4 regions of the Methylobacterium indicum genome follow, and region 2 is predicted to be linked to each of the others. Evidence: riboswitches for the same ligand, from Rfam matches in the RefSeq annotation. Region 2 holds a riboswitch; each other region holds the start of a gene.
The links. Region 2 has a riboswitch for cobalamin ahead of miv_RS10090 (TonB-dependent siderophore receptor). Riboswitches for the same ligand answer to the same signal wherever they lie in the genome.
Positions count from the first base shown of each region.

Region 1: linked by a shared signal. The riboswitch ahead of miv_RS28590 (TonB-dependent receptor plug domain-containing protein) and the one ahead of miv_RS10090 (TonB-dependent siderophore receptor) in region 2 are both predicted to bind cobalamin.
Region 3: linked by a shared signal. The riboswitch ahead of miv_RS15460 (CbtB domain-containing protein) and the one ahead of miv_RS10090 (TonB-dependent siderophore receptor) in region 2 are both predicted to bind cobalamin.
Region 4: linked by a shared signal. The riboswitch ahead of miv_RS06575 (TonB-dependent receptor) and the one ahead of miv_RS10090 (TonB-dependent siderophore receptor) in region 2 are both predicted to bind cobalamin.

Region 1 covers NZ_AP024145.1:6,156,112-6,163,632, reverse strand. The annotation lists gene miv_RS28600 (FecCD family ABC transporter permease) at 1-699, opposite strand, end outside; gene miv_RS28595 (ABC transporter substrate-binding protein) at 696-1,553, opposite strand; gene miv_RS28590 (TonB-dependent receptor plug domain-containing protein) at 1,563-3,527, opposite strand; cobalamin riboswitch at 3,650-3,849, opposite strand; gene miv_RS28585 (Phenylacetic acid catabolic protein) at 4,461-5,216, opposite strand; gene miv_RS28580 (2Fe-2S iron-sulfur cluster-binding protein) at 5,238-6,314, opposite strand; gene paaD (1,2-phenylacetyl-CoA epoxidase subunit PaaD) at 6,354-6,896, opposite strand; gene paaC (1,2-phenylacetyl-CoA epoxidase subunit PaaC) at 6,915-7,521, opposite strand, start outside.
Region 2 covers NZ_AP024145.1:2,168,103-2,175,623, forward strand. The annotation lists gene moaC (cyclic pyranopterin monophosphate synthase MoaC) at 40-537, shown strand; gene miv_RS10060 (molybdopterin molybdotransferase MoeA) at 534-1,769, shown strand; gene miv_RS10065 (hypothetical protein) at 1,847-2,110, opposite strand; gene miv_RS10070 (NepR family anti-sigma factor) at 2,534-2,800, shown strand; gene miv_RS10075 (sigma-70 family RNA polymerase sigma factor) at 2,809-3,354, shown strand; gene miv_RS10080 (hypothetical protein) at 3,518-3,754, shown strand; gene miv_RS10085 (TAXI family TRAP transporter solute-binding subunit) at 3,914-4,873, shown strand; cobalamin riboswitch at 4,972-5,180, shown strand; gene miv_RS10090 (TonB-dependent siderophore receptor) at 5,386-7,509, shown strand; gene miv_RS10095 (hypothetical protein) at 7,509-7,521, shown strand, end outside.
Region 3 covers NZ_AP024145.1:3,302,759-3,310,279, reverse strand. The annotation lists gene cobN (cobaltochelatase subunit CobN) at 1-307, opposite strand, end outside; gene miv_RS15480 (Uma2 family endonuclease) at 309-905, opposite strand; gene cobW (cobalamin biosynthesis protein CobW) at 1,115-2,149, opposite strand; gene miv_RS15470 (DUF1636 family protein) at 2,146-2,523, opposite strand; gene miv_RS15465 (CbtA family protein) at 2,520-3,287, opposite strand; gene miv_RS15460 (CbtB domain-containing protein) at 3,372-3,548, opposite strand; cobalamin riboswitch at 3,580-3,783, opposite strand; gene cobU (bifunctional adenosylcobinamide kinase/adenosylcobinamide-phosphate guanylyltransferase) at 3,905-4,417, shown strand; gene cobO (cob(I)yrinic acid a,c-diamide adenosyltransferase) at 4,414-5,019, shown strand; gene miv_RS15445 (prephenate dehydrogenase/arogenate dehydrogenase family protein) at 5,225-5,986, shown strand; gene miv_RS15440 (peptidoglycan DD-metalloendopeptidase family protein) at 6,070-7,521, opposite strand, start outside.
Region 4 covers NZ_AP024145.1:1,412,300-1,419,820, reverse strand. The annotation lists gene miv_RS06580 (PepSY domain-containing protein) at 3-1,454, opposite strand; gene miv_RS06575 (TonB-dependent receptor) at 1,454-3,589, opposite strand; gene miv_RS33685 (hypothetical protein) at 3,747-3,869, shown strand; cobalamin riboswitch at 3,854-4,054, opposite strand; gene miv_RS06570 (ABC transporter substrate-binding protein) at 4,266-5,492, shown strand; gene miv_RS06565 (aldo/keto reductase) at 5,603-6,430, shown strand; gene miv_RS06560 (acyl-CoA thioesterase) at 6,602-7,039, shown strand; gene miv_RS06555 (ACT domain-containing protein) at 7,036-7,440, shown strand.

The sequences.
Region 1 (7,521 bases), 2.6 Mb from region 2:
CTCGCCGAGCGCCAGGGCATCGAGGGCGCGGGCGGTGGAGAGCATCAGGACCCAGCCGATCGCCATCAGCGGCAGGCAGAGCCGGACGTGATCGAGGCTGCGGTCGGCGAGCGACCCCATCAGCCAGAACACGATCTCCAGGGCGGCGTAGGGGTTGGGCGCGAGGTTGAGGACGAGCGCCGTCAGGGCGCCGGCGAGGCTCGACAGGCCGATCCCGGCGAGGATCAGCCCCTGCGTGCCGGTGCCGCGGGCGGCCAGCACGACGATGCCGAGCGCCGCGAGGGCGGCCCCGGCGATGCCGCCGAGCGGCAGGGCCAGCGACAGGCTGCCGGCGAGCCCGCCATGGAACACCATCACCGCCCCGAGGGCGGCGGCCGAGGAGACGCCGAGGATGCCCGGATCGGCCAGCGGATTGCGCAGGTAGCCCTGCATCACCGCCCCGGTCAGGCCGAGGCTGAAGCCGACGAGCGCGCCGAGGAGGGCGCGGGGCAGGCGCAGCTCCATCAGCACCAGGGCGGGAAGGGTGGGCCGGCCGGCCCACGCATCGCCCAGGGCGGCCGGGAGATCGAGGGCGGCGTAGCCGACCGCGACCGAAGCGAGCGTGAGGAGGCCGACGAGGAGGCCCAAGCCCGCGACGAGGCGCCGGCTGCGGGTCTGCGGCGTCATGCGTGTCACGGGGGGCGTCATGGGGGGCGTCATGGGGCGCGCTCCCTCGCCGCCGCCGCGAGCCGGGCGACGAGTTCGGCGATCTGCGGTCCGGGACAGGTCCACAGGCGGTTGGGAATCGCAACCATGTGCCCCTGCCCGCGCAGCCTCTCGAGGATCGGGTGGTGCAGCAGGGCATCGGCGAGGGACGGCGTGCCCGTCTCATTGGCGTCGACCACGACGAGATCGGCATCGGCCAGGGCCGCGGCTTCGAGCGGCACCGATCCGGTCCGGTCCCGGCCGATCGCGGCGGCGACGTTGACGAGGCCGGCGGCCCGGATGATCGCGTCGCCGAGGGTCCCGGGCGAGACCGTGAAGGCGTTCGGGCGCAGGACCAGGACGCGCAAGGAGCGCGCCGCCGGCACGACCCGCGCGAGGCCGGCGTCGAGCGCCGCCACCATGGCCTCCCCACGATCCGGATGCCCGACGGCCGCCGCGACCTGGCGGATCTGGGCCCGCACGCCGTCGAGATCCGCCGGCACGCCGAGTTCGAGCGGCGGGATGCCGATCCGCTGGAGGAGCCCCACCGTGGTGCGGGTGGTGAAGGCCCCGGCGACGACGAGATCGGGTTTCAAGGCGACGATCTCCTCGGCGAGGCCCCGTGTGACCGGCACCCCGGCGGCCTCAGCCGCCACGGTCGAGCCGCGGGAATCGCCCGCGAAGGCGGTCACCGCCGCGACCTGCGCCCGGTCGGCGAGCCGCAGCACGAGCTCGTCCGCGCAGAGGTTCAGCGAGACGATCCGCATCGGCCGGACCGGCGCGGCCGGGTTCTCCCGGGCCACGACCGGAAAGGCGGCGAAGGCGGCGGCCAGTCCGGCCGCGGCCCCGAGGCGGCGCAAGGCCCGCATCCGCGCCCTCTAGAACGCGGTCACGCGCACGCCGCCATAGACGGCAAGGCCCGCGCCGAGGAAGCCGGTCGGGTTCTGGTAGCGCTGGTCGAACAGGTTATCGATGCGGGCAAACAGCGTCAGGGTGTCCGAGTAGGCGTAATTGGCCGAGAGGTTGACCAGGGTGAAGCCAGGGTTCTTCAGCCGGGGCACCGAGAAGTCGCGGTTACCGTCGACGAACGCGCCGATCGCCACCAGGGTGCCGGTGAGGGTGAGCTGCGGCACCGGGTTCCAGATCGCGGTGGCGCTGACCTTGTGCCGGGGCCGGCGCAGCAATTCCTGGTGGGTGATCTCGTCCTTGGTGACAGTGTTGGTGTAGTCGACCCGGCCGCTCAGGGTATCGGTGAGCGTGACCGCAACGAAGCTCTCCGCCCCGTACGCCACGGCGCGGCCGACATTCACGCTGGTCGAGAAGGTCGGGAAGTACGCGGTCTGGATCAGGTTGCGGAAATCGGTCTCGAAATAGGTCGCGCCGACGAGCACCCTCTCGCCGAGGGGCTGCTCGAAGCCGGCGTCGAACCCGAAGCTCTCCTCGGGCCGCAAGGCCGGGTTCCCGAAGAACCGAAAGTCCGGATAATCCTGGTAGAGCTGGCTCAGGGTCGGCGGCTTGAAGCCGGTGCCGACGCTGCCCTTCAGGCGTGTCTCCGTGGTGGGCAACGTGTAGCTCGGCGCGATCCGAAAGGTGGTCGCGCCGCCGAACTGGTCGTTCGCGTCGTGGCGGATGTTGGCGACCAGGAAGGCGCGGTCGGTGATCGCCGATTGCAGCTCGGCGAAGCCGCCGGTATTCCCGTTCGATCTGTCGATGCCGGTGGCCTGGAAGCGCTCGTCCTCGCGCTGGGCCCCGAACAGCAGCTGGTGGCCGGGGGCGAGCTGGACGTCGCCACGATAGTCGAAGCGGGTGCGCTCGCCGAGCGTGGTCGAGGACGTCGGCGGCGCGAGCGGGTCGAGCGGTCCGGCGAACAGGCGGTCGAACGTGGCGTAGTTGGCCCCGAAGACGTTGTGGAAGCCCGGCAGCGGCGTCCACTCGGCCTCGCCGCGCATCAGGAGCTGCTGCTGGTCGTTGAGGTTGCGGTAGGGCGTCGGCCGATAGGGAAAGCCGCCATCGGCCTGGTCGAGATAGGCGCTGTCGGAGAAGCGCAGCAAATAGTTCAGGCGGAAGGTGTCGGTGAGTTGCGCGCCGAGCTTGGTCGAGACGGATCTGATGTCGGTGAAGGCGGTGCGCAGCGGCACCCCGGGCGGCAGCACGTCGAACGGCGTGACCGGCAGAGCGGCTTGGCGCAGGTGCTGCACGGAGAACGCGTAGTCGACGATGCCCGACGCGCCCGACAGCCGGCCGCCCTGGTTGAACGTGCCGTACGATCCGGCCTCGGCAAACGCCGTGACCTTCGGCGGTCCCTCGCCGCGCCTGGTCACGAAGGAGATGACGCCGCCGATGGCGTCGGCGCCGTAGAGGCCGCTCTGCGGCCCGCGCAGCACCTCGAGGCGGGAGAGGTCCTCGGTCTGAAGCTGGCTGAAGTCGAAGGAGCGGTTCGGCGTCGAGGGGTCGTTGACGTCGATGCCGTCGATCAGGACCTTGACGTGGTTGGAGTTGGTGCCGCGGATGAACACGGAGGTCTGGCCGCCTGCACCGCCGGTCTGGACGACGGTGAGGCCCGGCACCTGCCGCAGGGCCTCCGGCGCGGTGCGGATCTGCTGGGCCTGGAGCACGTCCGAGGTGAGCACGGTGACGCTCGATCCCGTGGTGGCGATCGGCGTCGGCACACCCGTGGCCGAGACGGTGATTTCGGAGAGCGCGATCGTCCCGTCACGCGTAGGTGGGGCATCGGCGAAGGGAGCAGCGACCTGCTGCGCGAGGGCGGGCCTGCAGAGCAGGCCGGGGATCGCGCAGGACAGCGCGAGCGCACGCCAGAGGGCGGGGCGGACGGGACGGGACACGGGCTTCGAGCCTCGGGAGACGGCAGTGGCACGTCACCGCGAACGAGGCCTCGAACCGTCATCCCGCGACAGGATAACGGCCTTCGGACACCCATCAGAACACCCCGTCTGACGCGTTTCGCGTGTGACCACGGCTGACGGCAGGTCTCCTGGCTCGCGGGTCAGTGCCTGCCACCGTCTTCCCAGGTGTGAGTCACCCAGTGACGTAAGGTGGTGGAAGGCTCGCCGCTCACAGTTGCGGGGGCAGCCGCGGATTCGGCTCGCGCCTCACCGCATTCCCTTTCTCGTCCCCCGAAAGGGAACCGTCACCCTCGTCCTCCCATCTCGTCCTCGGGTGGTCAACCGTCATTCCGACAGAACCGTGCCGTTGTTGCGCACGGGGCGCATCGTGCATCCCCTGCGAGATTGCGTCGATTCCGATGTCATGTCGCAAGGTTCGTGGGACGACGTCAATCATGCCGGACATGCCCACGGTCGACACATGGCGGGTTCGGAGTGTCTGTCGGCAGGTTCGGGCTGTCGATTCGGGCTTGGATCCTATCGATCCTTGGAAATCGGGTGTCGCCGGCCCCGCTCGCGCACGGGGTACGCGGATCCTGCGGCAAGGCCCGGTGTCGACCGGGAGTCGCATCCGGCCGAGATGGATCGTCCGCGGCGCCCGTTATTGTCCGACAGGCACCTTTCCCGTATCGGACGTTCAGGCCGATGCCGGGCCAGGCGCATCGAGTTCCATAACCTACCTTATGCGAATGACCGATGGAGGGCGAGGCTGGAACGCTTCTGCTGACGCGATGAATGGCTTACGCTCCGGTTGTCCGGCGAGCGGGAGACCGTCATCGGCTGCTCAAACCCTCGGGCTCGGTGCTGCGGCCGGCTCGGGGCCCCCGCCCTTCCGTCGTGTTCCGGATCGCCGGTGCCGGGCCCGGCGTGCGGTCACGCCATGCCGAAGGCCGGCAGGAGCGCGTCCATCTCCGCCGCCCAGGCGGCGGCCAAGTCCTCGTTCGTGCGGCGGCGCAGGCCGAAGCGGCGGAGGGTATCGAAGCGGGCCGATCCTTCGCGGCCGAAGCTCGCGGCGATGCGCGGGCGCCAGAAGGCGACGCTCCGTCTCGCCTCCGCGCACCCGCTCTCGGTCGCCACGATCCGGATCAGGCCTTCCTCGCCGAGCCCGGCGTGCCGCGCCTCGCGCGGGGCGATCTGGCGGAAGACGTCAGCGAGCGGCGCGTAGGACAGGTGCGAGAATTCCTGCAGCTGGACGCCGACGGCCCGGCCCATCAGCACGTTCATGACCACGGCATCGACCCAGCCCTGCAAGGGATAGTGGAACACCGAGAGGCGCATGTCGGAGCCGTGACGCGCCGCCCCGAGATCGGCGTCGCGCGGGAGGCGGGCCGCCCAGGGATGGTGCACCGCGTAGCGGGCGGTGTCGGCCCCGAAGGTCCCCATCAGGGTCAGCACGCGCTCGGCGTGGTCGGTCTTCTCGAGCACGATCCGCGCGGCCGCGATCCGCGCCTTGAGGCCCGGTGCCTCGTTGATCATCGCGGCGAACCCGGCCGAGCCCGCGAGCTCGCTGTCGACGAAGGTCGCCATCAGCCGGAGCAGCTCGCCCCGGTAGCGCGGCGGGACGTTGGACGGGTTCGTCAGGACGCCGCCCTGCCGGAGATATTCCTCGATGTCCATCGTCTCCGGCACGCCGTCCTCCCGGCCCGTGATCTACTGGTCGAAGCTCACGACGAGCGTGTCCGTCGTCGGATAGCACTGGCAGGCCAGGACGTAGCCCTGACGCACCTCGTAATCCTCGAGGGCGTGGTTCGTGAGCATCTCGGCCTCGCCCTCCAGCACCTTGGCGCGGCAGGTCGAGCAGACGCCGGCCTTGCAGGCGTAGGGAGCGTCGATGGTGTTGGCGAGCGCGGCATCGAGCAGGCTCTCGCCCTGCTTCGGCATCCGGAACGTGCGCGTCGCCCCGTCGAGGGTCACCGTCGCTTCGCATTGCGCGTCGGCGGCCGAGGCCGTGCTCGACGCCGCGCGCGCCCGGGCCCGGCCGGGCTGGCCGGAGGCGAAGAGCTCGAACTTGATCTGCGCGTCCGACAGCCCGTGCTCGCGGAGCGACGCCGCGATCGCCAGCATCATCGGTTCGGGCCCGCAGATGAAGGCAGTGTCGACCGAGCCGATATCGATCCAGCGCGAGAACAAGGCGGCGCATTTTTCAGCGTCGACCCGCCCGGTGAACAGGTCGATCTCCTGGGTCTCGCTCTCGAGGACGTGGACGATCGAGAGCCGGCCGAGATAGGTGCTCTTCAGGTCGTCGAGCTCCTCCCGGAACATGATCGAGGAGATCTGCCGGTTGGCGTAGACCAGGGTGAAGCGCGCGTGCGGCTCCCGCGCCAGCACAGTCTTGAGGATCGACAGCAGGGGCGTGATGCCGCTGCCGCCGGCAAAGCCGAGGTAGTGGCGGGCCGTCTCCGGCTCGATCGGCGTGTGGAACGCCCCCATCGGGGGCATCGCCTCGATCACGTCGCCGGGCTTCAGCTCCTGGTTGGCCCAGGTCGAGAACGCCCCGCCCTCGACCCGCTTGATGCCGACCTTGAGGGCGCCCTCGTCCCGGCCGGCGCAGATCGAGTAGGAGCGGCGCAGCTCGATGCCGTCGAAGGCGCGCCGGAAGGTCAGGTACTGGCCCTGCGTGAACGCGAAGGCCTCGGCGTCGCCCTCGCGCGGCTTCAGGGTGAGGACCACCGCGTCCCGGGTGTCGCGCCGGATCTCGGCGACGTCGAGGGGAAAGAAGCGTGCCATGGCGGCCAGTACTCGTAGGTTGGATCGACCCCGGACGGGTCAGATGCACTTGAAGTAGTCGAACGGCTCGAGGCAGTCGGTGCAGCGCCAGCTCGCCTTGCAGGGGGTCGAGCCGAACTGGCTGACGCGTTCCGTCCGGTTCGAGCCGCAGCGCGGGCAGGCCACGGTGAGATTCGAGCCGCCGGTGAGCCGGCCGATCCGCCCCAGCAGCCGGCCGTCCGCCGCCGTCCCGTCGATCGGCGGGGCGATGCCGTAGGCCCGCAAGGCCTCCCGGGCCTCCGCGGCGATCCAGTCGCTGGTCCAGGGGGGCGTCAGCGACCGCTCGATGCGCAAGCGCTCGATCCCGCGGGCATGCAGGGCCTCCTCGATCGCCAGGTTGATGACCGCGGTGGCGGGACAGCCCGAATAGGTCGGCGTCACCGTGACCACCAGGGTGTCGTCCTCCCAGGCGAGGTCCCGCACGATCCCGAGATCGACGATCGAGATCACCGGAATCTCGGGATCCGGTACCTCGGCGAGCCAGTCCCGGATCGTGCCGATCTCCGGACGGGCCTGCGTCTGCGCGGGGGAAAGGGCTGTCACGGACACCACGACGGCCCCCTACCAGGTCGCGCCCGGATAGGCGCGCTGGAGGAACTGCATCTCGGCGAGCATGCGCCCGAGATGCTCGGTGTGGATGCCGCGCCGCCCGCCCTTGTGGGCGAAGGTCCCGTCCGGGACCCGCAGCGTCGCCTCGGCGAGGATCGGCCGCACCGTGGCATCCCAGGCGGCGCGCAGGCTTGCCGGATCGGGCGCGATACCGGCCTCGGCCAGGACGGCGTCCACGGCGTCGCCCAGGAAGAGCTCGCCCGCATAGGGCCACAACACGTCGAGGGCGGCCTGCATCCGTCGACGGCTCTCCTCGGTGCCGTCGCCGAGGCGCACGACGAGGTCGGCGGACTTCTCGAGGTGGTAATGCGCCTCCTTCACCGCCTTCGCGGCGATTCCCGCCACGCGCGCCTCGGTCGAGGCGGCGAGCGCCCGCAAGGCCTCGACGTGCCAGGCATCGAAGAGGAACTGGCGCATCAGCGTGTGGCCGTAATCGCCGTTCGGCAGCTCGACCAGGAGGACGTTGCGGAACTCCCAGACGTCGCGCAGGAAGGCGAGGTCGTCGGCCTTGCGCCCCCTGCCCTCGACCTCGCCGGCGAGCCCGAGCCAGAACTGGGTC
Region 2 (7,521 bases):
CCGTGCTAAGCGCGGGGGACGTTACCGCGGAGCCCGGCCATGCCGACCCTGACCCATCTCGACGCCGCCGGCGCCGCCAACATGGTCGACGTCACCGACAAGGCGGCGACCGACCGCGCCGCCCGTGCCGAGGGCCTGGTGGTGATGAATCCCGAGACCCTCCGGCTGATCCGCGAGGGCGACGCCAAGAAGGGCGACGTGCTCGGCACCGCGCGCCTCGCCGGCATCATGGCGGCCAAGCGCACCCACGAGCTGATCCCGCTCTGCCACCCGCTGCTGCTGACCAAGGTCCGGGTCGAGTGCGAGCCCGACGAGGCGCTGCCGGGCATCCGGATCATCGCGGAGGTGCGGGTCCAGGGGCCGACCGGGGTCGAGATGGAGGCGCTGACCGCCGTGTCGGTCGCCTGCCTCACCGTCTACGACATGGTGAAGGCCGCCGACCGGGGCATGCGGGTCGAGGGGGTGCGGTTGCTGCACAAGAGCGGCGGTCGTTCCGGCGTCTGGGAAGCCTCCTCCGGCCGCGAGGCCGGCGAATGAGCGCCCTCCTGCCCGTCGCCGAAGCCCTGGCGCGCATCCTCGCCGGCGCCCGTCCGGTCGAGGCCGAGGCGGTCCCGATCACCCAGGCCGCCGGCCGCACCCTGGCCGAGGACGTCCGGGCGCTCCGCACCCAGCCGCCATTCTCGACCTCCGCCATGGACGGCTACGCCGTGCGGGCCGCGGACGTGGCGGGCGCCTCGCCCGAGGCGCCGGTCCGGCTGCGGGTGACCGCCACCAGCGCCGCCGGCCACGGCGCCCGGGGCCCGGTGGGGGAGGGCGAGGCGATCCGCATCTTCACCGGCGCGCCCCTGCCGGCCGGCGCCGACACGGTGGTGATCCAGGAGGATACGGAGACGCAAGGCGACGCCGTGTTGGCGCGGGCCGGTAACCCGCCCGGCCGCCACATCCGCGGCAGCGGCCTCGATTTCCGCGAGGGCGACCGGCTGCTCGCGGCCGGGGAGCGCCTCGACGGTTGGCGGGTGGCGCTCGCCGCCGCCGGCGGTCACCCGAGCTTGCGGGTTCGAAGGCGGCCCCGGGTCGCGGTGCTCGCCACCGGCGACGAGCTGGTGCGGCCGGGCGAGCCGGCGGAATGGGACCAGATCGTCGCCTCGAACGGGCTGGCGCTCGCCGCGATGGCCGAGACCGCGGGCGCCGAGGCGATCGACCTCGGCATCGCCGGCGACAGCTTCGCCGCCCTGGAGGCCGCGATCGCCCGCGCCCGCGACGCGCGGGCCGACCTCCTGGTGACGCTCGGCGGCGCCTCCGTCGGCGACCACGACCTCGTGCAGTCGGCGCTCACCCGCCAGGGGCTCGATCTCGGTTTCTGGCGCATCGCGCTGCGGCCCGGCAAGCCGCTGATGCATGGGCGCCTCGGCCCGATGGCGGTGCTGGGGCTGCCGGGCAACCCGGTCTCGTCGGTGGTGTGCGGGCTGCTCTTCGTTCACCCGCTGATCCGGGCGCTCGTCGGCGATCCGGAAGCCGGGGCCGACCGCAGCGAGCCGGCGCTGCTCGGCCGCGACCTGCCGGCCAATGACGGCCGCCAGGACTACATGCGCGCCGCCCTCGATACCGCGCCGGACCGGCTGCCGGTGGTGCACCCGGCCGAGCGCCAGGATTCTTCGATGCTCTCGGTGCTCGCGCGCTCCGAGGCGCTGCTGATCCGCGAGCCCCACGCGCCGGCCGCCCGGGCGGGCGACCCGTGCCGCATCCTGCGGCTCGACCGGACGCTCTAGCGGCCGGTGAGCCGGCCGGGAGATCGGGGGACCTCGCGGATCCCCCGTCGCCGCGGCAGTTCGCGGCTCGGCTCCTCTTACTGCTCGTCGCCCTTGCCGCCGGTCTTGCGGTCATAGGCGGTGATCGCCGCGCGGCACTGGGCCGAGAGCTTCGCGCGGTTGCGGGCGAAGCAGCGCTCGACCTCGGGGCTGTCCGGATCGGCCCCGGCGCAGAGTTTGAAGTAGTCGCCGGCGCAATTCATCTGCAGGCCCTGATCGTCTCGCTGGGCGAGCGCGGGCGTGGCGACCAGGAGCGTGAGGAGGGCCGCGGCGGCGGGCAGACGAAACGACGTCGGGGTCAAGGTGGCATTCCCGATGGAGATCATGGCTCCCTAGGGTAGATGCCGCGAGCCGCCCGGCAAGCGCTGTCAGGTCACACCCTCGTGCGGCGTCGCTCCCCGGTGCCGATGTGCAACGGCCCCCGGACCGGCTGCCGCACCGCGCCGTTGTCCGTCCCGCGCCGCACCGTCCGGCCCAGGTTTGACTCAGGTCGCCGTCATATTGCTCAGGTCGAACCGCACGTCGAATTCCAGACGATCCGTCGCTCTACAGCCAAGCCTTGATTAAGATTGGCTGAATACCGTTTTCAGATCGCATTAAAATCCACGGCTTTATTGCGGCGCCAACGAAGCAAGAGGCGGCTCTCGATCGGCGCGCCCGGGCCTCGGTGGACAAGCCCGTCCGCCGCGGGCTCGGCCACCGTCAGCCGCGAGGCTGAGGCGGCGATGCGCGACGACGAGACCGACACCGAAGCTCCGGCCGGACCGACGCCGCGATCGCGCGGCCGGCCCGACGGACGGGGCGAACTCGACACCGAGACCCAGCGCCGCCTCGGGCGGGCGCTGCGAGCCCACTATGCCGACCTGCTCAACGCCCCGGTGCCGGATCGGTTCGCCGCTCTGCTCGCCGGGCTCGAAGCCGCCGCCGCGGGAGGCCCGGCCCCGCCGGACGCGCCCGCCGTCGAGCCCACCGGCCAGGAGGACGCGCGATGACATCCGCGATGACACAGGTCGATCCCGAGATGCGCGCGCTCCTGCTCGGCGCGATCCCCGCCCTGCGCGCCTTCGCGTTCTCGCTGACCCGCGACCTCGACCGCAGCGACGACCTGGTGCAGGACACCCTGGTGCGGGCCTGGACCAAGGCCGACAGCTTCACCCCCGGCACCAACCTCTATGCCTGGCTGTTCACCATCCTGCGCAACCTCTTTTATTCCGAGCAGCGCAAGCGCCGTCGCGAGGTCGAGGATGCCGACGGGGTGATGGCCGGCCGCCTCACGGCGCTGCCGGACCAGGAGGCGCGGGTCGAGCTGTCGGCCTTCCAGGCGGCCCTGAGCACCCTGCCGGCGAGCCAGCGCGAGGCGCTGGTGCTGGTGGGCGCCCAGAACTTCACCTACGAGGAGGCGGCCGAGATCTGCGGCGTCGCGGTCGGGACGATCAAGAGCCGGGTGAGCCGGGCGCGCGGCCGGCTGATCGAGCTGCTCGGGATGACCGGCCCGGACGATATCGGCAGCGACGGTGCGACGCTGGCGGCGATGGGTCATTCGTGACCCGGGACGCCCGGCTGGGAGCTTCAGGCGGCCGCCACCGCGCGGCGATCGTCCGGGGCGGCGGGCCGGGACGCCGCACCCTGGAACACTTTCCCAGGCCTCGGGGTTTCGATGACCCGACGGCAGCCGTGCGGCGCTGTCCGTCAACCCGTGGAGTTGGCCGATGCCCCGCCCCTACGAAGCCGTCGCGGATGCGATCCGCACCGCCCGCTCGATCGTCATGCAGGAAGGCTCCGCGATCGCCGTGGCCGCGCGGGCGGGCGACGATGCCGCCCTCGAGGCCGCGAGCTGCGACCTCGTGAGCCGCATCGCCCAGGCGATCCTTGATGCCGAGCAGGAGGCCATGACCCGCAACCTCGTGGCCGCCGATCCGTTCACGACGCGCCGGCTCAGCGCCTGAGGACAGCCGTCGCGCCGGGCACCGAATCGGTTGGTCGGCGGTTGGTGAGGGATCTATGACTCGTCTCGACGCCGCCGATCTCCGGGGCGTGGGACGAGGTCTCGGATGAGTGAGCATCGCCGCGCCGCCCGGAGGTCGAGGCGCCCGTCGCGAGGTCGCGTGATCGCGGTCCTGGCCCTGCTCGGCCTCGCCGGCCCGCCCGCTCATGCCGAGGAACCTCTCGCCGAGAAGCATCGGGCCGGCGAAAACCTGCATCTCGTCCTCGCGACCGCCACGCCGGGTGGCGGGTTTCCGGCCTATGGCGAGGCGCTGGCGGCGGCGATCCGGGAGGTGAACCCGGACATCACCCTCGATCTGCGGGCGAGCAAGGGCTCGACCGAGAACCTCGACCTCCTGCGGAGCGGGCAGGTCGATCTCGGCCTCGTCCAGGGCGAGTACGCCTACGAGGCCCTGGCCGGGCAGGGTGCCGCGCCGGCGATCGCCGTGGTCGCCCCGGTCTACGCGGCGCCCGGCCTGTTCGTGGTGCCGGCGGACGGGCCGGTCACGGCCTTTACCGATCTGCGCGGCCGGCCGGTGGCGCTCGGGACCCGCAGCTCCGGCCTCACCGCCATGGCCCGCACCATCCTGCGCGGCGCCGGGCTCGACCCGGAGCAGGACATCCGCCCGATCCTCCTCGACCATGCCGGAGACGGCCCGGCGATGCTCCGCGACGGGCGCGCCGCGGCGCTGTTCGGCGGCGGCACCGGCTGGCCGGGCTTCCGGGCGGTCGCGCAAGCCCCGGGCGGGGCCCGCTTCCTCGGTCCGCCGGCCGGCGCGATTCCGGCGATCCTGGCCGCGAGCCCGTCCCTGCGCCGCATGACCGTGCCGCCCGCCACCTTCCCGGGCCAGACCGAGGCGATCGACACGGTGGGGTCCTGGAGCTTCGTCCTGGGCAAGCCCGGCCTCGATCCGGCGGCCGTCGCCCGTCTCGTCGCGGCGATCGACAAGGCGAAGCCGGCGCTCGCCCGGCGCCTGCCGAACGAGCGGCCGAGCGATCCCCGGGACCTCGCGGCCGCCGTCCCGGCGGAGTGGCTCCACCCGGCCACGGCCTCCTACCTGCGACAGACCGACCAGCCCTGACCCCGACGGCGCGCAACCCCGTGTGTTTCCACGGACACAAAGCGCGCAACGTTATTACAATTCGCATCTGGCATATTGCTGCCGCCGGACTGTCATGGCATGGCTGTTGCCGCCAAGGTTCCCCGGGCGTCATGCCCGCGGGCTAAGAGGGAACTCGGTGAGCTCGTCGCGAGCGATGCCGAGGCTGCCCCCGCAACTGTGAGCGGAGAGATCCCGCCGCCGACGGTCACTGGTGCGCTGCACCGGGAAGGCCAGGCGGGAGCGACGATCCGCGAGCCAGGAGACCTGCCTTCGGTACGCGCCGCGTTTCGGCGCGGTCACGTCCTGCGGGCGGTGCGGCCCGGGGGAGCGCCCGGATCCGGCTGCCGCGCGACAGGTGCGGGGCAGGGCCCGTCGCTCGCTCGAACCGTACGGCACGGCAACTTCGAGTGTGTTTCGTGAGAACCCGTTCGCGTCTCCCCACCCCCGCACGCTCCCGCCGTCGTCATCCCGGCGCCGCCCTGGCGGGCGCGATGGCATTCGGCCTCGCGGCACAGCCGGCGGGCGCCCAGGAGAGCATCGCCCTCGACGAGGTGGTGGTGGAGGGGGCCGCCCCGGCGCCGGGCCGGCCGATACCCGCGAGCACCGCCGCCGGCACGATCGGCCTCATCGGTCCGAGTGCGGGCTTCCGGGCCGACCGGGCGGTCAGCAGCACCAAGACCGACACGCCCCAGCGCGACGTGCCGCAGGTCGTCACCGTGGCGCCGCGGGAGGTCATCACCGATCTCGCCGCCACCCGCGTCGATCGGGTCCTGACCTACACGCCGGGCGTCGCCCTGCAGAACAATTTCGGCGGGCTGACTATCTTCAGCTACGCCATCCGGGGCGTGACCACCTCGGAACTGTACAAGAACGGATTCCCGCTCAACCGCGGCTTCCCGCCGCCGCCCGACACCCAGAACGTCGAGCGGATCGAGGTGCTGAAGGGTCCCGGCGGCGGCCTGTTCGGGCGCAGCGACCCGGGCGGCCTCGTCAACATCATCACCAAGCAGCCGACGCGCGAACGCTTCGTCGAGATGGGCGGGCTGTGGGGCTCGTTCGAGGAGGTCCGCGGCACGGTCGATTCCGGCGGTGCGCTCAACGAGGACGGCACGCTCCTCTACCGCTTCAACCTCGCGGCCGGGCGCCAGAACAGCTTCCGCGATTTCGTCGACGGCGACCGGCTGTTCGTCGCTCCCGTCGTGAGCTGGCAGATCACGCCCGACACGAAAGTGACGGTCGAGACCGAGTTCCTGCGCAACCGCACGGTGTTCGACCGCGGCGTCATCGCGATCGACAACCGGCTCGGCTTCCTGCCGATCTCGCGCTTCCTCGGCGAGCCGGGCCAGAGCATCTACCAGACCAACGACTCGATGCAGATCCGGGTCGACCACCGCTTCGACGCCGACTGGCAGATGCGGCTTGCCACCTATCTCAACTCCAACTCGCTCACCGGCGAGGCGGTCGAGGTGCGGGGCATCGCCGCCGACAACCGCACCGTCCTGCGCGACCGCAACTACCGCAACTACCGCGCCGACATCGCGCTCGGCCAGGCCGAACTGGTCGGGCGCTTCGACACCGCCGGGATCGGCCATACTTTGCTGCTCGGCTTCGAGCGCGAGAGCACCGACGGCACCTACCAGCAGATCCGCTCCAATACCCGCCAGAACCCGTATTCGCTCGACATCTACGCCCCGGTCTACGGCCGGCCGCTTCCGAACTACACGCGCCAGACCAACGGCTTCGAGCAGGTCACCAACACCGCGCTCTACGCCCAGGACCAGATCGCGCTGTCGCCCGAGTGGAAGGCGATGGTCGGCGTGCGGTTCGATTTCTTCGAGCAGGCGTTCCGCGAGCGCACCACCGGGGTCCGGAACGACCAGACCTACTTTGCCGCCACGCCCCGCGCCGGCCTCGTCTACCAGCCGCTGCCGGAGCTGTCGCTCTACGCCAATGTCGGCACGAGCTTCCGGCCGAATATCGGGCCGGACGCCGCGGCCTCGTCGTTCAACGGCCCGTTCGCGCCGGAGACCGGCCTCGGCTACGAGGTCGGCACCAAGCTCGACCTCTTCGGCGGCGCCTTGAGCCTGACCGGCGCCGCCTTCCGGGTCGAGCGCCAGAACGTGCTCACCGCCGATCCCAACAACAGCGGCTTCTCGATCGCCGCCGGCGCGGTGCGCAGCCAGGGCTTCGAGTTCACGGCGGCCGGCCAGCTCTCGCCCTCGGTCAAGGTCCTGGCCGGCTACGTCTTCGCCGACGCTGTGGTCACCAAGGACAACGTGCTGCCGGTCGGCGCTCCCCTCATCAACGTGCCGCGCCATTCCGGCAGCCTGCTCGCGGTCTACGAGGCGCAGGAGGGCCCCTGGAAGGGGTTCGGCATCGGCGGCGGCGCGCGGGCGGTCGGCGAGCGGGCCGGCGACGCGAATGGCGGCGCGTTCCGGCTTCCGGGCTACATCGCCGTCGATGCGCTGGCCTATTACAAGTGGGAGAACTTTCGCTTCGGCCTGAACGTCGAGAACGTCTTCGACACCACCTATTACGCGAGCTCGCTCAACGTCTTCCGGGTGTTTCCGGGTACGCCGCGCCGCTTCACCGGCACCCTGTCGGTGCGGTTCTGATGGGCATGCCCG
Region 3 (7,521 bases), 1.1 Mb from region 2:
TCTCGGCCAGCCGCTCGAGGCCGTAGCGCCAGTAATCCATCCCGCCGAGGCAGCGCACCAGCACGAAGCGCGCCTGGGCGATCACCGCGTCGGCGTAGAGGTCGACGGAGAGGGGGTGGCGCAGCTGCGCCATCTTGGCGAGCCGCAGGCTCGGCCAGTCGCCCGACAGCGACGCATAGGCGCCGGCGAGCCCGGCGAGGTCGGAATCGGTGAAGGAGAGGGCGACGATGTCGCCGGGCGCCTGGCCCAGATCGACCGCCGCCTCGCCCTCGTCGAGGGAGACCGTATCGACGCGGAGGAGGTGCATCCTAGTCCCCGGTCCCCGAGACGAGGCGGGGCCGCGCCGGGAAGGCGACGCCGTCATAGACCTCCGCCAGCGCCAGGGTCATGCCGAACTCGGGCAGATCGATCGTCCCGTCGAGACCCGTCACGAGGCGACGCTGCCAGACACCATCCGCATCCCGGTGCCATAGGGCGATCTCAGGCGCGTTCGGCTCGACCAGCAGGATCACCGCGAGGCTCGGCAGCGTCTTGTACTCTTCCAGCTTGTCGAAGGCGTCGAAGTCGCGCGTGGAAGGCGACAGCACCTCGACGACGAGCCGCGGCTCGGCCGCGCTCAGCCCGTTCGGATCACGGGGCCCGCAATCGACGCCGAGATCGGGCCGGCGAATCTGGCCGGGCAGGGTCTCGACGCTGCCGTCGCCGGTGAAGGGCCGGCACGGCGTGCCGCGCAGGCGCGTGCGGAACTCCGCCACGAGGTTGACGACGATGTCGTCGTGGACGTTCCGGGCGCCCGCCATCAGGCGCACCGGCACCCCGCCTACCAGCTCGTAGCGCTCGGGCTGCTGTTCCTGCCAGGAGAAGAACTCCTGCACGCTCCAGGGCCGCGGCGCCGGCTCCGACATGGGATGGCCCTCCGGGGCTGGGGGTTTCGACAGTCGAGGTTCGGCCTCAACCCGACGCCATGGCGTCAGGCATCGCGCTTCGAAAGTAAAGCGTGGGTCCCTCCTCTCCCCGCGGACGGGGAGAGGGGACGATCCGCGCTTCTTCCCGGCATGGACGGCCCGTCGCAGTCTGCGAGACCCGGTACGCCGGAACCGGCGTACCGTTTCCGTCAGCCCTTCAGCGCCGCCGTCACCGCCGCCTTGTCGAAGCCCGTGAGCCCGATCACCACCAGCGTGCCGTCGCGGTGCTCGGCCGGGCGCCAGGGACGGTCGTAGTGGTGCGCGACGCGGCGGCCCACGCCCTGGACGACGAGGCGCATCGGCTTGTCGGCGACGGCGCAGAAACCCTTGATGCGCAGCACGCCGGCGACCTCGGCCGCCTTGGCGACGCGGGCGGCGAGGTCCTCGGGCGAGCCCGCGGCCGCGACGGGGATCGCCACGCTCTCGAAGTCGTCGTGATCGTGGTCTTCCTCCGTCTCGTGATGCGAGGGCCGGGCCGCGAGGTCGTCCTCGGCGGCCGCGTTGAGGCCCAGCAGCACGCGGGGATCCAGCGCCCCGTGGGCGGTCTCGACGAGCTTGACGGCACGCGGCAGGTGCGCCTCGACCTCGGCGCGGACGCGCGCCCGCTCGCCCTCGTCGAGGAGGTCGGACTTGTTCATCACCACGAGGTCGGCGCAGAGGAGCTGGTCCTCGAAGACCTCCTCCAGCGGGTTCTCGTGGTCGACGCTGGCATCGGCCGCACGCTGCGCGGCCAGCGCCTCCGGATCGTCCGCGAAGGCGCCCGAGGCCACCGCCGGGCCGTCCACCACCGCCACCACGCCGTCGACGGTCACCCGCGAGCGGATCGCCGGCCAGTTGAAGGCCTGGACGAGGGGCTTGGGCAGGGCGAGGCCGGAGGTCTCGATCAGGATGTGCTCCGGCGGCTCCGGCCGGTCGAGGAGCGTGTTGAGCGCCGGCACGAAGTCGTCGGCGACGGTGCAGCAGATGCAGCCGTTCGGCAACTCCACCACCGCGTCGGCGTCGCAGCCCGGGATGCCGCATTCGGCGAGCAGGGACCCGTCGAAGCCGACATCGCCGAACTCGTTGACGATGATGGCGAGCCGCCGGCCGTCGTTGTGCTCGATCGCGTGGCGCACCAGCGTCGTCTTGCCGGCGCCGAGGAAGCCCGTGACGATGGTGCAGGGGATCTTGTTGAGGATGGTCATGCGTTCACCGGCGCGGGAGGGATGCGGGCGACGACACCCTTGCGGAACTCCTGCGGACGCTCGCGCCAGGGCACGATTCCGTCCGGCGTCCCGGCATAGAGGCCGATGCCGTCGAGGATGATGTCGGCGGAGGTCGCCGGGTCGAGGTCGCCGTAGACGTAGGTCCAGCGGCCGGGGCTCGCGACCGCGACCGTGCAGGACCGCTTGCAGACCGAGAGGCATTCCACCGGCTCGATCGTGACCGGCGCGCCGGGCCGGGCGGCCAGCGCTGCGGCCAGCGCGTCATGCAGGCGGGCCCCGGCGCGGGGGCCGTCGGCCGGATCGGCGGCGTCGCGGCAGGTGGTGCAGACGTAGAGGACAACCGGATCACTCATGCCGCCACCCCGCTGCGGACGGGATGCCCCGTCCGCCCTGCCACGGCGCCCCAGGCCCAGCCGAAGGCGAGGCCGAGCACCGCCCAGAAGGCGAAGCCGATGGCGAGCGACCGGGCGGCGAACTGCGCCGCGAAGACCGGCGGCATGGCGGAGATTTCTTCCGGCCCGTGCGGCGCGCCCCAGACATGCGGCGCGACGAGGAGGGCGAGGCCGATGCCGATCGCCGCCGGGCCGCGGCGGATCGCGATCAGGTAGAGGCCGGCCGCCGTGGCGAGGGCGGTCGCCACCCACCAGAGCTGGCGCGATTCGAGGCCCGCCGCGGCGATGCCGGGCAGTTCCGGCGGCAGCCCGATCGCGGGAGCGAGGCCGGCGGCCAGGAAGCCGCCGATGCCGAACTTGAGCGCTTCGCCCGGCGTCACGGTGCGGCCGGTCGCGACCAGGACGGCGCCGAGCAGCAAGGCGTAGCCGACGCCGCTCACCAGGGTGGCGAGGGCCGTGAAGGCGAGGCGCGGCAGGCCGGGGGCGGGCTGCCATTGCGGCTCGCCGCCATGGTCGTGGCCGGCCTGGTCGTGTCCGGCATGGGCCAGCACGATCAGCGGGTTGGACAAGGCCCTGCCGGCGAGAGCCGGCCCGGCGGTCTCGGCCGTTTCGTACTTCTCCGCCGCCAGGATCAGCGGCGAGGTGAGGGCGAATTGCAGCACGGACGCCACGCAGGCGGCCAGGAAGCCGGCGACCAGGGCCGCGGCGAGCAGTCGTTTCGTCATGGGATCCCCTGCACGACCAACGGGAAACGGGCCCGCACCCCGTGAAGGGCGCAGGCCGCGCAGCCGCGTTCGGTCAGTCCCTGGTCAGTGGCAGGGGAAGTTGGCGGAGTGGCGCCAGTCGTGCGCGGCGTTGTGCAGGGCGACCACGGGCGCGAAGCCGGAGACGAACAGCAGACCGACGCCGAGGGTGGCGGCCAGGAGGACGGCGCTCAGGCGCTCGCCGACCAGGGCGGGGGAGAGGGAACGGGTGATCGCGACCATGACGAAACTCCTGCCGCCCCACCGGCGGCGTCGAGAGGAAAGGATGACGGCAGGTCTCCTGGCTCGCGGGCTCTCAACACCGGCCCACCGCCTTCCCGGATCGCTCCAGTGGCCGATGGCGGGCCGTAATCGTCCGCTCACAGTTGCGGGGGCAGCCGCGGCAGGCCGGAACGATCCCGGTTTCCGCGTTCCCTTTTCACCTCGTGACCGAGGCACCGTCGCGAAGACCCTAGCGGCTCGCCTGCGGGCTTGCAATCGCCGCCCCGTCCCCCGACACCCCCCATTCGATGGATTTCCACCCGACCCCCGCGCCCGAGGAGAGTTCCGTGCCGGACGAGACCCGCGCCGCGCCGCGCCTGACCCTGGTGCTGGGTGGCGCCCGCTCGGGCAAGAGCGCCTATGCCGAGGGGCTGGTCTCGGCGCGGGCCGGCCCCTGGCTCTACGTCGCGACGGCGCAGGGGTGGGACGACGAGATGCGCGAGCGCATCGCCCTGCACCGCGCCCGCCGACCGCCGCCCTGGGAGACCGTGGATGCGCCGCGCGATCTCGCCGGGGCGATCCGCCGGGCGCCGCCGGGCCGGCCGGTGCTGGTCGATTGCCTGACGCTCTGGCTCACCAATGCGATGCTGGACGAGGAGGCCGACCTCGCCGCCGAGGTCGCGGCGCTGCTCGCGGCCTGCGCCGCGGCGCCCGGGCCCCTGGTGCTGGTCTCGAACGAGGTCGGGTTCGGCATCGTGCCCGAGAACGCGCTCGCCCGCCGGTTCCGCGACGAGGCCGGCCGCCTGCACCAGCGCTTGGGCGCGCTCGCCGACCGGGTGGTGCTGGTGGTGGCGGGCCTGCCCATGACGATCAAGGGAGAGACGCAATGAGCGACGACGAGGCGGCGCGCCACCGCGCCAAGATGGAGAAGCGCAAGGCGGTCCAGGACGCCGAAGTGGCGGGCAAGACCATCGAGAAGGGCCTGCTCATCGTCCATACCGGCCCCGGCAAGGGCAAATCGACGGCGGCCTTCGGGCTGATGCTGCGGGCGCTCGGCCGCGGCTGGCGGGTCGGGGTGGTGCAGTACATCAAGGGCGCCTGGGAGACCGGCGAGCGGTTCGCCCTCGACCGGTTCGCCGACCAGGTCGAGTGGCACACGATGGGGGAGGGCTTCACCTGGGAGACCCAGGACCGCGACCGCGACGTGGCCGCCGCCCGCGCCGCCTGGGCGACGACCGAGGCGCTGATGGCCGATCCGGCGATCCGGCTCCTCGTCCTCGACGAGCTCAACATCGCGCTGCGCTACGACTACCTGCCGCTGGCGGACGTGGTGGAGGCCCTGAGCCGGCGCCGGCCCGACCTGCACGTCGTGGTGACGGGCCGCAACGCCAAGCCGGAGCTGATCGCCGCCGCCGATCTCGTGACCGAGATGACCCTCGTCAAGCATCACTTCACGGCCGGTGTGAAGGCGCAGGAGGGTATCGAGTTCTAACGGGGCAGAGCCCGATTGACGGCGCCGGCCGGCGGGAGCTACAGGCTCGGCCATGACCAGCGCCCTCCCGACCGGACTCTATCCCGCGCCGCAGCCTTAAGCGGCGGAGTGCTCGTCATTTCTCAACCGCTGCGACGTGTCGGCGGTTGAGGCTTTCCCCCCAAGGTCCAGGCCCGCCGACCTCGCCCATCCCCGAGGTCTTCCCGTGCCGTTTTCCCTCGATCCTCCCGTTTCGATCGGCCTGATCGGCTTCGGCGCCTTCGGACGCCTCGTCGCCGCGCATCTGGGGCCGCACGCCGACTTGCGCGTCCACGACCCGTTCGTGCCCGCGGGTGCGATCGCGGAAACGGGCGCCGCGCCCGCCACGCTCGCCGAGGCCGCCGCCTGCCCGGTGGTGATCCTCGCCACCCCCGTCGCGACCCTCGCCGCCGTGGTGGAGAACATCGCTCCCCACCTGCGGCCGGGCGCCCTCGTCCTCGATGTCGGCTCGGTGAAGGTGCGGCCGGCCGAGATCATGCGGGCGGGGCTGCCGGCCCACATCGACATCGTCGCCACCCATCCGCTCTTCGGGCCGCAGAGCGCGCGGGACGGGTTGCGCGGGCTCAAGATCGCGCTCTGCCCGGTGCGGGGCGGCCGGACGCGACGGGTCGGCGCCTTCCTGCGCCGCGCCCTCGGCCTCACCGTGATCCTGACCACGCCGGAGGCGCATGACCGCGAGGCGGCGGCGGTGCAGGGCCTGACGCACCTCATCGCCAAGGTGCTGGTGGCGATGGAGCCGCTGCCGACCCGGATGACGACCCGCAGCTTCGACCTGGTGATGCAGGCGGTCGGCATGGTCCGGCACGACGCCCCGGAGGTCTACCACGCGATCGAGCGCGAGAACCCGTTTTCGGCCGAGGTGCGGCGGCGGTTCTTCGCCCTGGCGGCGCGGATGGACGCGGAACTCGGGGAGGGCGCGTCCCGCTAGAGCATTTTCCGACGAAGTGGATGTCGGTCACGAAAAAAGCGGGACGCTCGCGCGCCCCGCTCTTCCTCACCCTCGATCGACGTTCAGTTGCTCGCGAGGTGCGGCATCGGGTCGACCGGGGTGGCGCCCTTGCGGATCTCGAAGTGCAGCTGCGGCGAGGTCACGTTGCCCGACGCGCCGGACTTGGCGATGGTCTGGCCGCGCTTCACCTTCTCGCCCGGCCGCACGTCGATCTCGCCGTTATGGGCGTAGGCCGAGACGTAGCCGTTGGCGTGGCGCACCAGGACGAGCTTGCCGTAGCCCTTCACGTCGCTGCCGGCATAGGCCACGGTGCCTTCCTCGGCGGCCTTGACCGGCGTGCCTTCCGGCACCGCGATGTTGATGCCCTCGTTGCCGCTCGAGCCGTAGCCGTTGATCACCCGGCCGCGGGCCGGCCAGCGGAAGGTCGATTGCGGATCGGGCGCCGCCGGGGCGACCGCCGGGGCGGGAGCCGGCGCGGGCTCGGGCGCCTTCTCGGGCAGGGCCGCGACCTTCACGGGCTTGGCCGGCTCGGGCTTCGGCTCCGGCTTCGCCTCGGCGACCTTCTTCGGCTCGGGCTTCTTGATCTCGGCCTTGGCCTCGACCGGCTTCGGCTCGGGCTTCTTGGGCTCGGGCTTCGTCTCGGCCTTGGCCTCGATCTTCGTGGGCTCGGGCTTGTGCAGCTCGGCGACCTTCTTCACCTCGGGCTTGGCCTTCTCGGCGACCTTCGGCTCCGGCTTGTGCTCGACCTTGGGCTCGGGCTTCCGGGCCTCGACCTTGGCGGCCTTCGGCTTCACGGCGGCCTTCTCGTCCTCGTCGTCGTCCTGCTGGCGCGCAGCGACCTTGGCGGTGGCCTTCGCCTGCGACTTGCTCGCGACCCGCTCCTCCTCCTCGCGCGGCTCGGGCTTGCGCAGGTTGAGCTTGGCGGCGCGCTCGGCGGCGGCGGGCGCCACCGGCTTCGCCTCGGCCTGGCCGGGGCGGACGGGGGCCTTGCGGGCCGGTTCCGGCTCGCGGCGGGCGGGCTCGGCCCGGACCGGCTCGGGACGGGGCGCGACCTCGGCCACCCGACGCACCGGCTCGGGGGCGCGGGTCTCGGCGGGGCGGGCCTCGGCGACCTGCATCCGTGGCGCCGGCGGCACCGTGCGGGCGCTCATCGCCGCGCCGCCGGCGTGGTAGACCGGGATCACGATCTGGCGGCCGGCGGTGACCTGCGCGGCGCTCGACAGGCCGTTGGCCTGGAGGATCGCGGCGGCCGGCACGCCGAAGCGGGTCGACATCTGGTTCAGGCTGTCGTTGGCGCCGACCGTGATGGTGGTGCCGCCGGTCGGCGACCAGCCGGCCGGGCCGCCGGTCACCGGCGCCGCGGCGGCGACGCGGGGCGTCAGGACCGGGGCGGCGGCCAGCGGGCGGCTCGTGACCGGCGACGCCAGGGGGGCGGCCAGCGGCCGCGACTGGATCGGCGCCGAGCGCACCGGCGCCGTCAGCGCCTCACCCTCGGGCAGGCTGCCGGTGGCCCC
Region 4 (7,521 bases), 760 kb from region 2:
CGTCAAGCGCGCCGGCGGCGCAGGCGGCGCCAGCCGAGGACCGTGCCGCTCGTCGCGATGACGAGGCCCAGTGCGGACAGGGCGACGATCAGTGCGAGGCGCAGGGGCGGGTTCCGGGCCAGCGGGCCGGCATCGAGGGTATGGAGGGCATCGAACAGCCAGCGGTTGGCCCGGCCGCTGCGATCGGTCCGTCCCAGGATCGCCCCGGTGGCGGGATCGAGGTGGAACCAGGTGCCGGCCGGATCGTCGAAGGCGAGGCGCAGGACCGGCAGCGTGGGTGCGCCGTGGCGGTCGTACCAGTACGCGTCCGGTGCCTCGAGCCGGGTGACCGATCGCAGCCGCGCCCCCGGCAGCATCGCCCGGGCGGCGGTAACGATCGCCTCCGGGGGGAGCGCGGTGCCGCAGCACGGCGCCGTGCCCCCCGGGCCGGAGGCGAGGATGACGGGCCGCCCGCCGATCCAGGCGAAGTCGAGCGCGACGGTGCCGGCGGGGGCCCGCGCCAGGGCGTCGAGGCCGAGGGGGAAGATCGGTGCCGTCTGCCCGGCATAGGCCGCCCGCATGGCGGCATCGGCGCCACGCGGACCGAACCAGCCGCGCGGGTTCATCGACAGCCAGCCGCTGAGGAGGAAGGTGACGACGACGAGCCCTCCCGCCACCCCGGCGAGGTGGTGCCAGGCGGCCCAGCCGCGATAGGGCGTCAGCCGGTCGTGCATCAGCCGGACGAAGCCGAGGACGTAGCCGCTCACGGCTCCGGCGAGCGCGATGCCGGAGACCCACAGGACCACGTCCTGCCACAGGCCCGCCCGCGCGCGGAGCGGCGTCAGGTAGATCCAGTGGGTGACGGCGCCGGGCCAGTTCCACACCCGCTCGGTGCGGGTGGTGTCGAGGGCGAGTTCGCCCGTCGCCGCAGACAGGTAGAGCTCGGTCCCGGCCGGATCGCCGAGCGCCACCACGCGGAACGGCCGCAAGGGATCGTAGCGCGCCGTCACCGTCCACTGGTCGCGGGTCACCGTGCCGCGATCGGTGACGGCGCGGGCCGCCGGATGGGTGGCGGCGAGCGCCGTCGCGCTCTCGGCGGTCAGCCGGGGCACGGGATCGCCGGTCGCCGCCGACAGGGCCCGCCGGCGCCCGTCGGTATCGGTGATCCAGTAGACCGGCTCCCCGCCCCGCATCGCGAGCGTCAGCCGGGTGGGGAAGTGCGCGAGGCCCGCCCGCTCGACCGCCGCCTGCGGGGTGATCCGCACCCCGGCGGGGGCGAGCGGCGGCAGGGCACCGAGCCGCTCGCCCTCGGTGAGGGTCGGGAAGCCGACGCACAGCATCACCAGGCCGGATCCGAACCAGAGGAGGATCAGGAGGCCGGTGGCGATGCCGAGCCAGCGATGGCCGAGATGCAGCCAGCGCTTCAGCCGCTTGACCGCCGCCTTCGTCGCCGGCCCCGACATCGCGATCCGCATCAGAACACGACGTGGTAGGCGAGCTCGACCGAGCGCGGCCGGCCGAGCAGCCAGGAATTGGGATTGCCCGAGACCGCGTAGATCTGGTCGGTGAGGTTGTAGCCGCGCAGCGACAGGCGCGAGGTCGGGGTCACCTGCCAGTCGAGCGTCGCGTTCACCAGCGTGTAGGATGGCCGCTTGGCCGTGTTGGCGAAGTCGCTGAACACCGGCCCGACATCGTTGACGCCGACCCGCGCCACCCAGCCCGGCGCGAAGGCGTAGGCGAGCCAGACGTTGGTGACGCGCTGGGGCACGTCGACCGGAACCTTGCCGGCGAACGACACCAGGCCCGCATCGGTGTTCTGCGAGAAGGTGTCGTAGCGGGCCTTCAGCAGCGCGGTGTTGGCCTCGATGCGCCAGGCGTCCGAGATCTGGTAGGCGAAGGCGACCTCGACGCCGCGGGAGGACTGGCTGCCGACCTGCGCCACCTCGGTCGGCCGGCCGGGGATCGGCGAGAGCAGGTTGTCCTTGGCGATGTGGTAGGCCGCCACCGTCCACTCGCCGCGGCCATCGTCGAACAGGCCCTTCGCGCCGGCCTCGACCTGCTCGCCGGTGGCGAGCCGGAACTGCGATTGCGGCACGCTGGTGGTGATCAGGCTGCCGAGCGGGTCGGCGGCGGTGGCGTATTGCGCGTAGAGCGCGAAATCCGGAACCGGGGTGTAGACGGCGCCGACCCGGAAACTCGTCGAGTCGAAGGTCTTTTCGAACGCGGCCCCTGCGAGCGGCCGGTTCACCGCCACCGTCGGTGCGTCGTAGCGCACCCCCGTCACCAGGGCGAGCTGGGGCGAGAATTCGAGCCGGTTCTCGGCGAAGACCGAGGCCTGGCGGGTGCGCGACACGATGTCGGTGCGGGTGCCCGCTACGTTGATGAAGGAGCCGGGGACCGGGTTGAACGGGTCGACCGCGCTCTCGCCGCCGAACGGCGCATTGCTGTCGCGCCGGAACGCGATGTGGTTGACGTCGAAGCCGACGACGGTGCTGGTCTTGAAGCCGAACAGGCTGCCCCGGAACGTCGCGTCGAGCCGGTTCCCGATCTGCTCCTCGTGGTGGAAGATCTCGATGTAGTCGCTGCGGCCGATCAGGCCGGTCGCCGGCTGGTAGGTGTACTGCTCGACGTCGCGCCAGTGCCGCTCGGTCGAGAGCCGGTAGGCGGTGTTGCGCACCGTGATGTCGGCGGTGGGGTTCCACTCGGTGCGCAGCTGCGTCCAGTTGTCGAACCAGGCGATCTGCGAATCCCGGATGTTGTAGTTGGTGAAACGCAGCCGGTCGGGCACCCGGTTGCCGACGAGCGGCGAGCCCCAGTAGCGGGTCGGCTCGTTGTAGCCGAGATCGTGCGAGAGGCTGACGGTCAGGTCGGGCGTCACCCGCCAGGTCATCGCCGCCGAGAGGGCGAGGTTGCGGAAATCGCCGTCGGGCTTGACCCAGCCGTCGGCCCGGTTGCCGCTGAGGTTGATCCGGTAGGCCAGGTCCTCGCCGACCGGGCCGCCGCTGTCGAGGGCGAGCCGCCCCACGCCGTCCGAGCCGATTGCCGCCCGCGCCTCGCCGATCGCGGCGAAGACCGGCTTCTTCGGCACCACGTTGATGATGCCGCCGATCGCGCCCTCGCCGTAGAGCACCGAGGCGGGCCCGCGCAAAACCTCGATCCGCTCCGCCGACCAGGTGTCGAACGGGAAGGTCACGGTGCCGACCCCGACATAGAGCCGGGTGCCGTCGTAGAGCTGCTGCACCGAGCTCGGCCCGACGAAGCCGCGGCTGGCGAAGGACAGGTTGCCGTTGCCGGGCCCGGCGACGCTGGTGATGCCGACGGCGTTCTGGGTCACCGCCTCCTCGACGGTGTTCTGGCCCCGGGCCCGGATCGTCTCGCCGCCGATGACGTCGAGGCTCGCCGGGGTCTCGAGCGGGGTGAGGCCGAGGCGGCTGCCGGAACGCGCCGGCGTCGCGAGGTTGAGGCCGGGAGCCGCCACCTCGCGGCTCCGGCGGCCGGCGACGTCGATGGCATCGAGCGGGAGTTCGTCGGCCAGTGCGGGGATTGCGCCCAGCAGCGGAGCGGCGAGGGCGGCGACGGGGACGAGGTGGGAGACGCGACGGGGGGACATGCGGAGTTCCGGGGCAGGCGTGCGCCTCGTCCCTATCCGAGCCCATCGAAAATGTAACGTTATATAGTCACATTTCGTCCTTCCGCGCCGCCGCCGTAATGGGACGGCACGCGGGCCGTGCACCGAACCGGCGGGTGACGGAAGGAGGGCGGAGGACATGCGGGACGTGACGCGGCTGTGGCACGTCACCGCGAACGACGGCGCGACGCAGGCTCTTCGCCTGCGCCTCGACACCCATCGGGACACCCCGCCCGACGTGCTCGCGTGTGACCACGGCTGACGGCAGGTCTCCTGGCTCACGGGTCCTCGCCGTCCATCGTCTTCCCAGGGACCGTTGCTGGTTCCCAGTGACGTTCGTGATGGAAAGCTCGCCGCTTACAGTTGCGGGGGCAGCCGCGGCCTCGGGCGAGCCCTCACCGCGTTCCCTTTTGATCCCCGGAGGGAACCGTCGGCGGCGAGCTTAGCCATTCGGCAACGAAGGAGCAACCGTCTCCGACCCCGCGAGATGCGAACGCGAACGGCGCGACGGACCCTGCCGATGCACCCCTCAGCTTTCTCAACCACGCCGCGCGATCCCGCATCGACGCCGCCCCGCACCCCTGACATACAGAAGCCCGAACGGCCCGCGCGGGCCGCGAATAAGCTCTGACAAGAAACTCCCTGGGAGGATCCCTCGATGTCGTTCCGCTCTCGGGCCGCCGGTCTCGCCGGCCTCGCCCTGTCGCTGGCTCTGGGCACCTCCGCGGGCACCTCCGCCCTGGCGCAGGACGCCAAGGCGCCGATCAAGATCGGCGTGCTCAGCGACATGAGCGGGCCCTTCGCCGACCAGGCCGGTACCGGCTCGGTCACGGCGGCGCAGCTCGCCGTCGAAGATTTTTCGAAGGAGGCCGGCGAGCTGAAGGTCGAGGTCGTCTCGGCCGATCACCAGAACAAGCCCGATATCGGGCTGGCCACCGCCCGGCGCTGGCTCGACCAGGAGGGCGTCTCGACCATCGTCGACCTGCCGAACTCGGCGGTGGCGCTGGCGGTCTCGAACCTGATGCGCGAGCGGCACCGGGTGGCGCTGGCCTCCAGCGCGCTGACCTCCGACCTCACCGGCAAGGCCTGCGCGCCGACCACCGTGCAATGGGTCTCCGACACCTGGGCGCAGGGCTCCGCCACCGCGCGGGCCATCGCCGCGCGCGGCGGCAAGTCGTGGTACTTCGTCACCGTCGATTACGCGCTCGGCCACGCGCTGGAGCGCGACGCGACCGTGGCGCTCAAGGCCGCCGGCGGGACCGTGAAGGGCTCGAGCAAGCACCCGCTCAATGCCGGCGACTTCGCCTCGCCGCTGCTCTCGGCCCAGGGCTCGGGCGCGCAGGTGCTGGCGCTCGCCGATACCGGCGCCGACATGATCAACGCCGTCAAGCAGGCGGCGGAGTTCGGCGTGATGCCGCAGATGCGGCTCGCCGCGCTGTTCGTGCAGCTCTCCGACACCCATGCGCTGGGCCTCAAGGCGGCGCAGGGGCTCCAGCTCGCCAGCGCCTTCTACTGGGACCGCACCGACGGCACCCGCGCCTTCGCCAAGCGCTTCGCCGAGCGGATGAACGGCCGGATGCCGACCGAGAACCATGCCGGCGTCTATTCCTCGACCCTGGCCTACCTCCGGGCGGTGCGCGACACCGGCACGATCGAGGGCGAGAAGGTCGTGGCGGCGATGCGCGAGAAGCCGATCACCGATCCGCTCTTCGGCACCGTCACGGTTCGCCAGGACGGCCGCGCCGTGCACGACGTCTTCCTGTACGAGGTGAAGAGCCCGGCCGAGAGCAAGGGTCCGTACGACTACTACAAGCTCCTCGACACCGTGCCGGGCGACCAGGCCTTCCGGCCGATGGCCGACGGCGGCTGCCCGCTGGTGAAGTAGGCGGGACGCGCCAGGCCTCCGGCTCGACTTCGGCGGGCCCCGACCCAGATCAGGGGCTCGCACCCCTGCAGGGGCGCGAGCCCCTGTTAGGCCCCGCCGAGAGTGTTCCCATGTCCGACGCCGTCCTGACCCTGAACGACGGGAAGCGCATCCCCCAGCTCGGCTTCGGGGTGTGGCGGCTCGAGAACGAGGAGGCGCCGGCGATCGTCGGGGCGGCGCTGGAGGCCGGCTACCGCTCGATCGACACCGCGGCGGTCTACGGCAACGAGGCCGGGGTCGGCCGCGCCATCGCGGCCTCCGGGTTGAACCGGGAAGACATCTTCGTCGCCACCAAGGTCTGGAACGACCGCCACGGCTACGACGAGACCCTGCGGGCCTGCGAGGATTCGCTCGCCCGCCTCGGCCTCGACCACGTCGATCTCTACCTCGTGCACTGGCCGGTGCCGCAGCGCGGCGCCTATCTCGACACCTGGCGCGCCCTGATGCGCCTGCGCGAGGATGGCCGCGCCCGCTCGATCGGCGTCTCGAACTTCACGGTCGAGCACCTCGAGCGCGTCATCGACGCCTCCGGCTCGACCCCGGCGATCAACCAGGTCGAGCTGCATCCGCGCTTCCAGCAGACCGCCCTGCGCGCCTTCCATGCCGAGGCCGGGATCGTCACCGAGGCCTGGGCCCCGCTCGGCCGCGGCGGGGTGCTGGACGATCCGGCGATCCGGGCGATCGCCGAGAAGCACGGCCGCACCCCGGCCCAGGTCGTCCTGCGCTGGCAGCTCGACATCGGCAACGTCGCGATCCCGAAATCCGCGACGCCCGCCCGCATCCGCGAGAACCGCGACGTCGCGGGATTCACCCTCGACGCCGACGACCTCGCGCGGATCACGGCCCTCGACGACCCGGCGGGGCGGATGGGGCCGGACCCGGAGACGTTCGGTGCGTGATGCGACCTTGATCGGCGGCGCCGGGCCGGCCCAAGCAGACTTGCGTCGGCAGGCCAACGCTTCGCCCGCTCCGATTCTTGTTGTGTCGCAGATTTTTGCCGCCGAACCGGTGTCCACTTCGGCGAAATCTGCTTAGGCTCGGCCATTCCGATCGTGACCGAGAGACAGCCCGTGAGCGGCCGCACGCCCCCCGAGACCCGCGCCGCCTACCGGCGCTTCGTGCCGATCACCACCCGCTGGGCCGACAACGACGTCTACGGCCACGTCAACAACGTGGTCTATTACGCGTTCTTCGACACGGCGGTGAACAGCGTGCTGATCGCCGAGGGCGCCCTGGACATCGCGAAAAGCGCGGTGATCGGCCTCGTGGTCGAGACCGGCTGCCGCTATTTCCGCTCGATGGCGTTTCCCGACCGGGTGACCGCGGGGATCCGGGTGGCGCATCTCGGCACGTCGAGCGTGCGCTACGAGGTCGGGCTGTTCCGCGAGGACGAGGAGGAGGCCGCGGCCCAGGGACACTTCGTCCACGTCTACGTCGACCGGGCGACGCAGCGCCCGGTGCCCCTGCCGGCGGACCTGCGCCGGGTGCTCGGCCCGCTCGCGATATGAGCGGCGAGGCCGACCTCGCGCGGCTCCTCGCCGGGATGCGGCCGGAGCGGCGGCCCGGCACCTACGTCTTCGTCACCCTGCGGGACGGCGCGGTGCCGGCGGGACTCGCCCCCGTGATGAGCTTTCGCGAGGCCGAGGGCACGACCCTGATCCTGCCCGAGGACGAGGCGACGCGGGCCGGGCTCGCCGGCGCCTTCCCGTGCGGGTGGATCACGCTGGCGGTCCATTCCTCCCTGTCGGCCGTCGGATTCCTCGCTGCCGTGACGGCGCGCCTCGCGGCGGCCGGCCTCGCCGTCAACGCGGTCTCGGCCTTCCATCACGATCACCTCTTCGTGCCGGCCGCGCGGGTGGAGGAGGCGATGGTCCTGCTGCGGGACCTCGCCGGACCTTCCACGCCCTGACGCCGGGCCCGGGCCGGCCTACTCGGGCCTCCGGCCCGCCCGGGCCTCCGGCCCGCACGAAGGCAACGTTCGTCCCTTACG